DNA from 2 places in the Pseudoalteromonas sp. NZS127 genome. Region 1 is predicted to be linked to the other one. Evidence: predicted binding sites of a transcription regulator. Region 1 holds the regulator's gene; the other holds the start of a gene.

The links. The regulator LexA, encoded in region 1, represses DNA repair genes until DNA is damaged. The targets are predictions, from matches to a motif close to TACTGTATNNNNATACAGTA.
Region 2: ruvC (crossover junction endodeoxyribonuclease RuvC) is a predicted target of LexA. The motif match lies at 3,178-3,197, and genes of this name have one in related genera.

Annotation. Positions count from the first base shown of each region.
Region 1 covers NZ_JADYWN010000006.1:145,014-150,020, reverse strand. Annotated here, with positions in the region: gene ctaD (cytochrome c oxidase subunit I) at 1-578, opposite strand, end outside; gene coxB (cytochrome c oxidase subunit II) at 578-1,720, opposite strand; gene lexA (transcriptional repressor LexA) at 2,195-2,812, opposite strand; gene I6E78_RS08145 (SRPBCC family protein) at 3,092-3,544, shown strand; gene I6E78_RS08140 (PaaI family thioesterase) at 3,643-4,086, shown strand; gene I6E78_RS08135 (hypothetical protein) at 4,089-4,469, opposite strand; gene I6E78_RS08130 (chaperone modulator CbpM) at 4,722-5,007, opposite strand, start outside.
Region 2 covers NZ_JADYWN010000027.1:5,675-10,681, forward strand. Annotated here, with positions in the region: gene ruvB (Holliday junction branch migration DNA helicase RuvB) at 969-1,976, opposite strand; gene ruvA (Holliday junction branch migration protein RuvA) at 1,984-2,601, opposite strand; gene ruvC (crossover junction endodeoxyribonuclease RuvC) at 2,604-3,128, opposite strand; gene I6E78_RS17175 (ABC transporter permease) at 3,258-5,007, opposite strand, start outside.

The DNA.
Region 1 (5,007 bases):
CCTGGGGCACGCAAGTTAACTATGGTTACAATTACATTAATTGCCCCCATAATGGAGCTAATACCCATAATATGCACAGCAAATACAAACATGGCGGTATTGTCATTACTGTAGGTTGTGGACAGCGGCGCATAAAAAGTCCAACCAAACGCAGGACCGCCACCGGGCATTAATAGCGATGATAATAAAATTAAAAACGCGAATGGTAAAATCCAAAAACTCCAGTTATTCATTCGGGGTAAGGCCATATCAGGCGCGCCAATCATTAATGGCACCATCCAGTTAGCTAAGCCAGTAAAGGCCGGCATAACGGCACCAAATACCATAATCAACCCATGAACCGTGGTCATTTGATTAAAAAAGTGAGGATCGACTAATTGCAATCCTGGCTGAAATAACTCAGCGCGGATCACCATAGCCATAGCACCACCAATAAAAAACATAGTTAGCGAAAAAATTAAGTACAAGCTACCTATATCTTTATGATTAGTGGTATATAACCAACGCTTAAAGCCTTTAGCAGGATGATGAGCGTGGTGAGCTTCATTAATGTCAGGTTGTTCTACTATGCTACTCATTAGTTCGCCTCCCCATCGGCATCAAGTGCTGCCTGTATTTCACTTGGTTGAATTACATCACCGGTATCATTACCCCATGCATTACGCTTATAAGTAATTACCGCTGCTAATTGCTTTATAGAGAGCTGTTTAGCAAAGGCTTGCATGGCTGTGCCGGGGCTTCCGTGAATAACAATATCAATGTGGTCTTTTATATCGCCAAGCACTATCGGGCTGCCTTTAAGTGCAGGAAAAACGCCTGGCAAACCTAACCCTGTGGGCTGATGACATGCAGCACAATTGGCCATATACACTTGCTCACCCAAAGTCATTAATTCTTCTTTAGGGAGTGTTTGGTCAAGTAATGCAGCATCTGCTGCTGCTGCTTTTTGCTTTGCTTGTTTAGCATCTGCTAGCCAAACTTTAAAATCGGCCTCTGACTTAGCCTCTACTACCACTGGCATAAAGCCATGATCTTTACCGCATAGCTCAGCACACTGACCGCGATAAATACCGACTTCGTTTATGTTGGTCCACGTTTCGTTAATAAACCCCGGGTTTGCATCTTTTTTAATAGCAAAATCGGGCACCCACCAAGAATGAATAACATCGTCGGAGGTCATTAAAAAGCGTACTTTTTTATTGATCGGTAATACCAGAGGCTTATCTACCTCAAGTAAATAGTTGGGGTTTTTATCGGCTAGGTTAGCAATTTCATTTTGCGGTGTGGCAAGTATTGAGTAAAACTCAACATCTTCCCCCATATATTCGTAATGCCATTTCCATTGTGAACCAGTTACTTTAATAGTGATATCCGCTTTACTGGCATCTTCCATCGCTATTAATGTTTTAGTTGCGGGGACTGCCATTGCTATTAAAATAACAAATGGAATTGCTGTCCAGAGTATTTCTACTTTGGTACTTTCGTGAAATTGAGCAGCAACTGCTCCTTTAGATTTACGATGATGAATAAGTGCCCAAAACATAACGGCAAATACAATCACGCCTATTACACAGCATATTAAAAATATGGTCATGTGTAGTTGATAAACATTATTACTTATATCGGTTACGCCTTTGCGCATATTATATTGGCTATTTGCCAATGCTAACTGCGGAAAAACAAACAATATAAGCCACAAGGTAGAGCTCAATTTACCCATGTGACAGCTCCTTTAATACTGTTGCGAGTGCAAAACAAAAAGACATAAGCTTTAAATGCCAATTTGTTATTTTTTATTTTTGTATTGCTGCCGGATATATAAATATATTTTCTCAAAACTAAAGCTGTGAGTTATTGTTAGTCCAGCCCATTAACAATTAGTTAATAATTGAACAACTAGCAAGTTTTAGTTTGAAAAATAATCAAATAATATTAGGGGATTAGCGTAAATATGGGATTTATTTAATTTTGTTCTAAGCAGGAAGTGAGCAACAGCAAGGGTTACAAATAAAAAGACAGCGATAACGAGTATTAAATACTTAAATGATAAAAAACATAAACTTAATATAATTTTTTCATTGCAGCGGAATTTTCACAAAAAAAAGGCAAAAAAAAAGCGCACTAAAAAGTGCGCATTAATTATCTGAGCTATTAAATTATGCCGATATTTTACATAGCTATAACAGCTTAATTGTCACATCCAGTCAGCATTACGAATAACCCCAACAGCTAAGCCTTCAATATTAAAAGATTCCTTTTCAAGATCCACTTCTATCGACGAAAATTCTTTATTTTCAGCATGCAATAATACTTTTTTGCCTGCTTTTTCTAAGCGTTTTACCGTTACATCGTCATCAACGCGGGCAACAATAACTTGGCCATTTTCGGCAACTTGAGTGCGATGAACAGCCAGTAAATCACCATCCATAATACCAATATCTCGCATGCTCATACCATTTACACGCAATAAAAAATCGGCAGCGGGTTTAAACATTAACGGGTCAATTTTACAATGGCTCTCAACATGTTGTTGCGCCAAAATAGGTTCGCCGGCAGCTACACGGCCTATTAACGGTAAACCAAGTTGTTCTGGTTCATCTTCTTCAATAAGTTGAATACCACGGCTAGCGCCTGGTTTCATTTTAATAGCGCCTTTTTTAGCCAGCGCTTTTAAATGCTCTTCTGCTGCATTAGCACTTTTAAAGCCTAATGTTTGTGCAATTTCTGCGCGTGTAGGAGGCATACCAGTGTCTTTAATAAACACTTTAATAAGTTCGAGTATTTGCGCTTGGCGGTTAGTTAATGGTCGCATACAACTGGTTTTCCATACAGTACATTTAACTGTGAGTATATACAGTTATCTGAAAATCGCAAATTTAAATTACTCCTCGCCTTTGCTGCCAAAGGTGGCATTGGTCTAAGCTTAAAATTACCAAGTAAATTACAGATAAAATTACGCAGATCACGATAGTGTTAGTTTTACGTTACATTAATTACATAACTACTAAGTTGTTGCTGTTATTAAAAATTAGTTAGCTATCGTTTTTGTAATGGGCCTTAACTTCATCAATGTGAATTAACGGAGAGTGTTATGAATATCACTGTAGCGGTAATAATTAACGGTCCTAAACGTAAAGTATGGGCGGCAATAACTGACATCGAAAACAGTGCCAATATGCTGTCTGGCATTATTGATGTAAAAATAATCGAGAAGCCACCACAAGGGCTAGTGGGCCTAAAATGGTTAGAAACACGAAAAATTTTTGGTAAAGCAGCCTCAGAAACCATGTGGATCACCGAAGCTGTTACTAATGAATACTATTGCACTCGCGCAGAAAATGGCGGGGCAGTTTATACCACTAAGCTGTCACTTACCGCCGCCGAACCTAGCACCTGTTTAACCATGACTTTTTCTGATAGATCTGAGTCTATTTGGGTAAAAATGATCTCTGCAGTGATAGGTTTTTTTCTTAAAAGTTCGATGCGTAAAATGCTAAAAAAAGATCTCGATGAAATTAAGCACTATGTAGAAAGCAAAAAGTAGCACTGTATTACCATGCAGTAGCTGCACTAATTTGGCTATCATATCGCCATGAAAAATCGTATTATCGGTTATCGTTTTCAACCTTTAAAGGAGTAACAATGAGTATTTGGCATCAACCTATTACTTTAGCGTTTTGTAAGCAGTTAGACCAAGGCATAAATGGCCAAGGTACACTGATGAAAACCATGGGGATTGAAATAACTGAAATTGGTGATGATTACTTAGTTGCCACTATGCCAGCAATTCCTGCGCACCATAACCCTATAGGCATGGTGCATGGCGGAGCAAACGTGGTTTTAGCCGAAAGTGTTGCCAGCTACGCGGCTAATTTTGTGGTCGACTTCACTAAATTTTATTGTGTAGGGCAAGAGATCAGTGCCAGCCATTTAAAAGCCTCGCGTAATGGCACCTTAACCGCCACCGCAAAAGCGTTTCATATTGGCAAGCGTAGCTCAGTATGGGAAATAAAAATAACGAATAGTCGCGGCGAGCTTTGCTGCGTATCAAAAATGACCGCAGCTGTTGTAGAGCGCAAAGGCTAAGGCTATTTTTCTAGCGGGTAAATAGTAATTTCCATGCCTGCACCAATTGCCGATATACGTAATAATGTATCGGCGTGCAGCGCTTGGTTAAAACACTTTGGCGAAGTGCCCGATTCAAAACCAATATCAAAGGTACGGCGCGAACAACTCAACCATTGCTTAAGTGCAGCCCGCGAGCATGACTCTACTAACTCACATAAGTGGTTAATTGCTTTATCCGGTGAAGATATTTCGCCTGTTACTTCTATACGCGCTAACTGACGGTATTCGTCTTTATCATAATGTAAAATAGTGGCGATTTTTTTTAGGTCAGCTACAAGCACGCTAATATCTTGCTTTGACTCAAGCTCTAGGTCTACATTTAAAAATTGAATTTCCGACATTGTCTGCTGTTTATCCTCTAATTAGTTCGCTGTAAACTTTAACGCAGTTTTACGCTTATACCAAATCAACTCTGCAATATTCACCTTTTTTATCTGAATAGTCGGCTATTTTTACGCATTTATTGACGCTTTACTTACTCTTATTTCACGAATAAAAAATATTTAAGCACCAAAAGCTCACTATTATAAAAGTGCTGAGCTAGCTCCATAAAAATAGCTAGCTACTCGCATTTAAAATTTAACCACTATTTTTTATTCTAAATGTTTAAATCGACTTAAGTGCTGCTTTAACATTTGGTTTTCAGCAATCAACTCATCCCGTTCATCCAATAATTGTAAAACCAAAGCAATAGCAGACCAATCTAACGATAAGTCATGCTGAATACGCGCAGCCTTTTTAACTAAGATCACTGTTGATACCGTAAATTGCCATTCTGTAACGCGCTCGCCCTCAATAGGAATAGCAATGCTGTGCTCAACCAATTCATATAATATGGCTTCGCTAATATCACTACTCACACACAATTCTTGGCTAGTG
Region 2 (5,007 bases), on a different contig from region 1:
CTAAAATTGTAGCTAGTGTATATAGTGTATTTCCCGCTTACAACGATCTTGCTATGAATAGACAACAAAAAACGTTAAAAAATTCTTTTATTTTTATTAAACCGTAAAATAACCCGTTTATTATAATTGCGTAATTAATATTAGTGTTTATTAATGCGCTATTATAAAGGTAACACTCAGTTAAATTAGCTGTTTATTCAAAATATAAGCATAAGCACGCAAAACAACCTAAGGTTTACTTTAACGTAATAGTAAAACTAATACCGAAATTTACTGCAAAATACAATATAAGCAAATAATTTCATAAAGTTATAATGTTAACGATTAATTAACGTGCAATAATTGAACATTCATATAAAGCATTCAGATTAGTTTTTTTTATCTGAAATTATAAATTTTCTAGTTTGAACAAAAAACAACTCTTCGGTATTATTACCTCATACCGAACTAACGCATTAAATGAAAGTTTTCATTGCACCCAGTTCTTCGTAATATGACATTTCATCGTATTACATTGTTTTACTTTTTTTAGGATAAAACCTAAGTAAGTAAAATAGAGTTCCCAAGATTACTTCCTTCAACTTGTTGTTTGCCCGCATTATTTGCGGGCTTTTTTTTGCCCATAAATAACATTAATACCTAAGTATTAAGTTAGCATCACAACTTTAGCGTTTATAACAATTGCATAAAGCCTAAGCTAGTGCGCCACAGCAAGCCACCTATTAGTTAACACCAGCAATATAACGCAGGCACAATAACCTTGATTGACTTAACGCATCGTGAATTATTGCTAAATTTAAGTACGCATACCAACCACATTAAAACTCACCAAGTATAGCGCCAATAACGTGCCTATAGAATGAATATAACGGCAGCGCAAAGCAACATAAAACACGGCTAAGCATAAACTAAAAAGCCATTGCAATTAATTAATCGCAATGGCTTTTTAAATTGGGTAAAGCTTTTTATTAGTCTTGCTTTGGTAGTAAACCAAAGTGATAATATGCGTTGTCTGACACTATTCGTCCACGGGGTGTTCGCTGAATAAAGCCCTGTTGAATTAAAAAGGGTTCGATTACATCTTCAATAGTCTCTTTTTCCTCGCCAATAGCTGCAGCTATATTGTCGAGCCCAACTGGGCCGCCCATAAATTTTTCTATAATGGCGAGTAAGTACTTACGATCCATATAATCAAAACCGCTTTTATCTACATCGATCATATTAAGTGCCAGCTCTGCCACTTCGGCGTTTACCGTACCGTCTGACTTTACTTGGGTGTAGTCACGCACTCGGCGTAGTAATCTATTGGCAATACGGGGGGTACCGCGTGAGCGTTTAGCAATTTCAACTGCACCCTCGTCGCACATTTCTAAATCAAGAAAATGCGCCGATCGCCCTACTATGTACGATAAGTCTTCTACTGAATAAAACTCTAAGCGCTGCACAATACCAAAGCGGTCACGCAGTGGCGAGGTTAACGAACCCGCGCGAGTCGTTGCGCCAATAAGCGTAAACGAGGGTAAATCTAATTTTATCGAGCGTGCTGCTGGGCCTTCACCTATCATAATATCAAGTTGGTAGTCTTCCATTGCTGGGTAGAGTATTTCTTCAACTTGTGGGCTTAACCTGTGTATTTCATCAATAAATAATACATCACCTTCTTCAAGGTTGGTTAGCAATGCGGCTAAATCACCGGCTTTTTCGAGCACTGGCCCTGAGGTTGCCTTTATATTTACCTGCAGCTCGTTGGCAACAATATTAGCTAATGTAGTTTTACCCAAACCTGGTGGGCCAAAAATAAGCAGGTGATCGAGTGCTTCGCCTCGGCTACGGGCCGCTTCAATAAAAATTTCCATTTGCTGTTTAACATGCGGTTGACCACGGTAATCGGCGAGTAGTTTTGGCCTAATTGCACGGTCTATAGAGTCTTCGTTGGGTTTTTCAGTCGCGTCAATTAAGCGATCAGCTTCGATCATAGGTTACTCACAGCATTGATTTTAAAGATTCTTTAATAAGAACCTCAGTAGACATATCGGGTTTACTTACTGATTTTACTGCTTTTTGCGCTTGTGGCAATTTATAACCTAGCGACACCAAAGCCGACACAGCATCATCGGCGGCATTATTAGCAATTGTTGCGTCGCTAAACGGCTCAATAACCGCACTGTCGCTGAAAGGGGTGAATAAATCGTTGCCCCAATTTTTTAATCTGTCTTTCATTTCGAGTACTAGCCGCTCGGCGGTTTTTTTACCTACACCGGGTAATTTAACTAAGCTTGTGGAGTCTTCGTTATTTACACAGCTTACAAATTGCTGCGCCGACATACCCGACAAAATAGCTAAACCTAGCTTTGGCCCTACGCCATTGGCTTTTAATAACTCTCTAAATAAGGCACGCTCTACTTTATTGTTAAAGCCAAACAATAGTTGTGCATCTTCGCGTACTACAAAATGAGTATAAACAATGGCATTTTCGCCAACTTTAGGTAAGTCGTAAAAGCAGGTCATTGGCATTTGCACTTCGTAGCCAACACCATTTACCTCTAATAATATTTCGGGAGGTTGTTTTTCTACTAAAATACCATTTAAGCGACCAATCATAGTTATTTCCTTAAACGTCCTCTAACGGTTTTGCTTGCGCTACCCGCTAGTTTTATTAAATTTTGTTCTGAGTGCGCATGGCAAATAGCAATAGCCAGTGCATCGGCGGCATCAGCTTGTGGCGTACCAGGTAGTTTTAAAATGTTTTTAACCATATGCTGTACTTGAGTTTTATCGGCGCCACCATTGCCTACTACGGCTTGTTTTATTTGCCTTGCTGAGTATTCAAATACTGGTAAGTCGGCCATTGCAGCGCCTACAATAGCAGCACCACGTGCTTGGCCTAGCTTTAAGGCTGAGTCGGGATTGTGCGCCATAAACACTTTTTCTATCGCGAAGGTTTCTGGCGAAAACTGCTCTATAAGCTGGGTAATGCCTTGGTAAATCATTTTAAGTCTTATATGAAACTCATGATCCGCTAATTTAATGCAACCACTGCCTAAATAAGTGAATTTAGATCCCTGATGCGCTACAACACCGTAGCCAGTTAAGCGTGAGCCTGGATCAATCCCTAAAATTATGGCCAAAAAGCACCCTCATTATTGTTATTCGTTAATTAGGCTAATAATGCCAGAGCACTGTATAAATTACCAGTAACAATAAAACAAAAACGCCCACTTAAGTGGGCGTTTTCCTTTTGCTTAAATATTGGCAACTTAACCTAACGCACGCACCAGCCCTTGGGTGTTTTGCTTAAGTGTGCGAGCAATCATAAAATAGCCTAACCCCGCTACAAACACTCCACCTGCCACCGGTCCTATTATCCAAATATGTGGATGTAATTTACCCGCCAGATCAAATAACTGCTGCTGTACAATTAATAGCGCAATATCACTAAAAAAAGCGGCAACTAAGCCGGCCAAACCACCAAGCAATAAAAACTCATATAAAGTGGCGTTTTTAATAAGCCGGCTTTTTGCACCAAGTGTGCGCAGTATTACAATTTCTTGCATGCGCTCGCCTAAGCTTGCTTGCACTTGCGATATTAATACCAGTGCACCACACAACACCACAATAGTAAGTACAAAGCCAATTGCAAGTGACACTTGCTCTATGGTTGATTGTATTTGTTTAACAAAGTTACCTACATCTATGGCGGTAACCGTTGGGTAGCTGCGCAGCAATTGACTAAAGTCGCGTTTTTGATCAGGCTCAATACGTACCGACGATATATAGGTTGCCGGAAAGTCTTTGAGCACATCAGGACTTAAAATAATAAAAAAGTTTGGCTTAAGGGTGGCCCAGTTTACTTTACGCACACTGGTAATTTTAGCGTCAAACGACTGCGCACCAATTAAAAACGTTAACGTGTCGCCAAGTTCAACATCTAAACGCTCAAGCATAGACTCCTCAATAGATGCCTCTGCTAATGTGTTTTCATTAAACCACTGCCCTTGCACTATTTCGTTTTGCGCTGGCGGCGTTTCAAGCCAGGTTAAATTTAGCTCGCGACCAATACCAGCGCGTGCCTCTTCATCTTTTTTCTCGTTGTCTTGCAATGATACTTCTCGCGCTACCAGCTCGCCATTTACCGCATTTACCCGGCCACGAATGGTGGGATAAAACTCCGATACCTGAATGTTTTTTTGCGCCAAATAAGTATTAATTGGCTCAAGTTCGTTTTGGGTAATATTGACTAAAAATGCATTGGGAGCATCGTCTGGTAACTGCGACTGCCAATCGGCTATCATGTCGTTTTTAAGTACCACTAAAAATAGTAATAGCTTAATAGCGAGGGAAAAGCTGATCAGCTGGACTGCATTCACATTTGCACGCTTTTGAATTGACGCAATTGCCAGCGACCAACTATTACCCGGCTTTAAGCCCAATTTACGGCCACCACCAAATATAACTTTAGACACCAAAAACAACACGCCAATTAAAGTTAGGGTTGAGGCAAACAAAATCAGAGTAATTTTTATATTATTGCTAAATAGCCACATGAGTAAAAACACGGTAAACGCACTCATAGCTAAGTGCACCCGGCTAACCGCTAGTTTATCGCCTAAGTTACGACGCAGCACTCGCAATGGCGGAATATCAAATAAATCAAATAACGGCTTGATAGAAAACATCACTGCACAAATTACACCTGTGCTAATTGCCACTAACCACGGCTTAAAACCCGCCATTGGCAACGTTGTACCCATGCTTTTTGCTAAATAATGTGTTGCAATTTCTTGTAAACCATAACCAATTAATAAACCCACTGTTACCGCCATTAAACACACCATTAATAAGTGTGTAAGGTAAATTTTGCGGATCATTGCCCGGCTACCACCTAAGGTTTTCATCATAGCAACTGGGTCGTATTGGCGTTCACAATAACGCTTTGCAGACACCGCAATTGCCACTGCGGCTAAAATAATGCCCAGCAAACCTGCTAGCAACAAAAAGCTTTCTGCA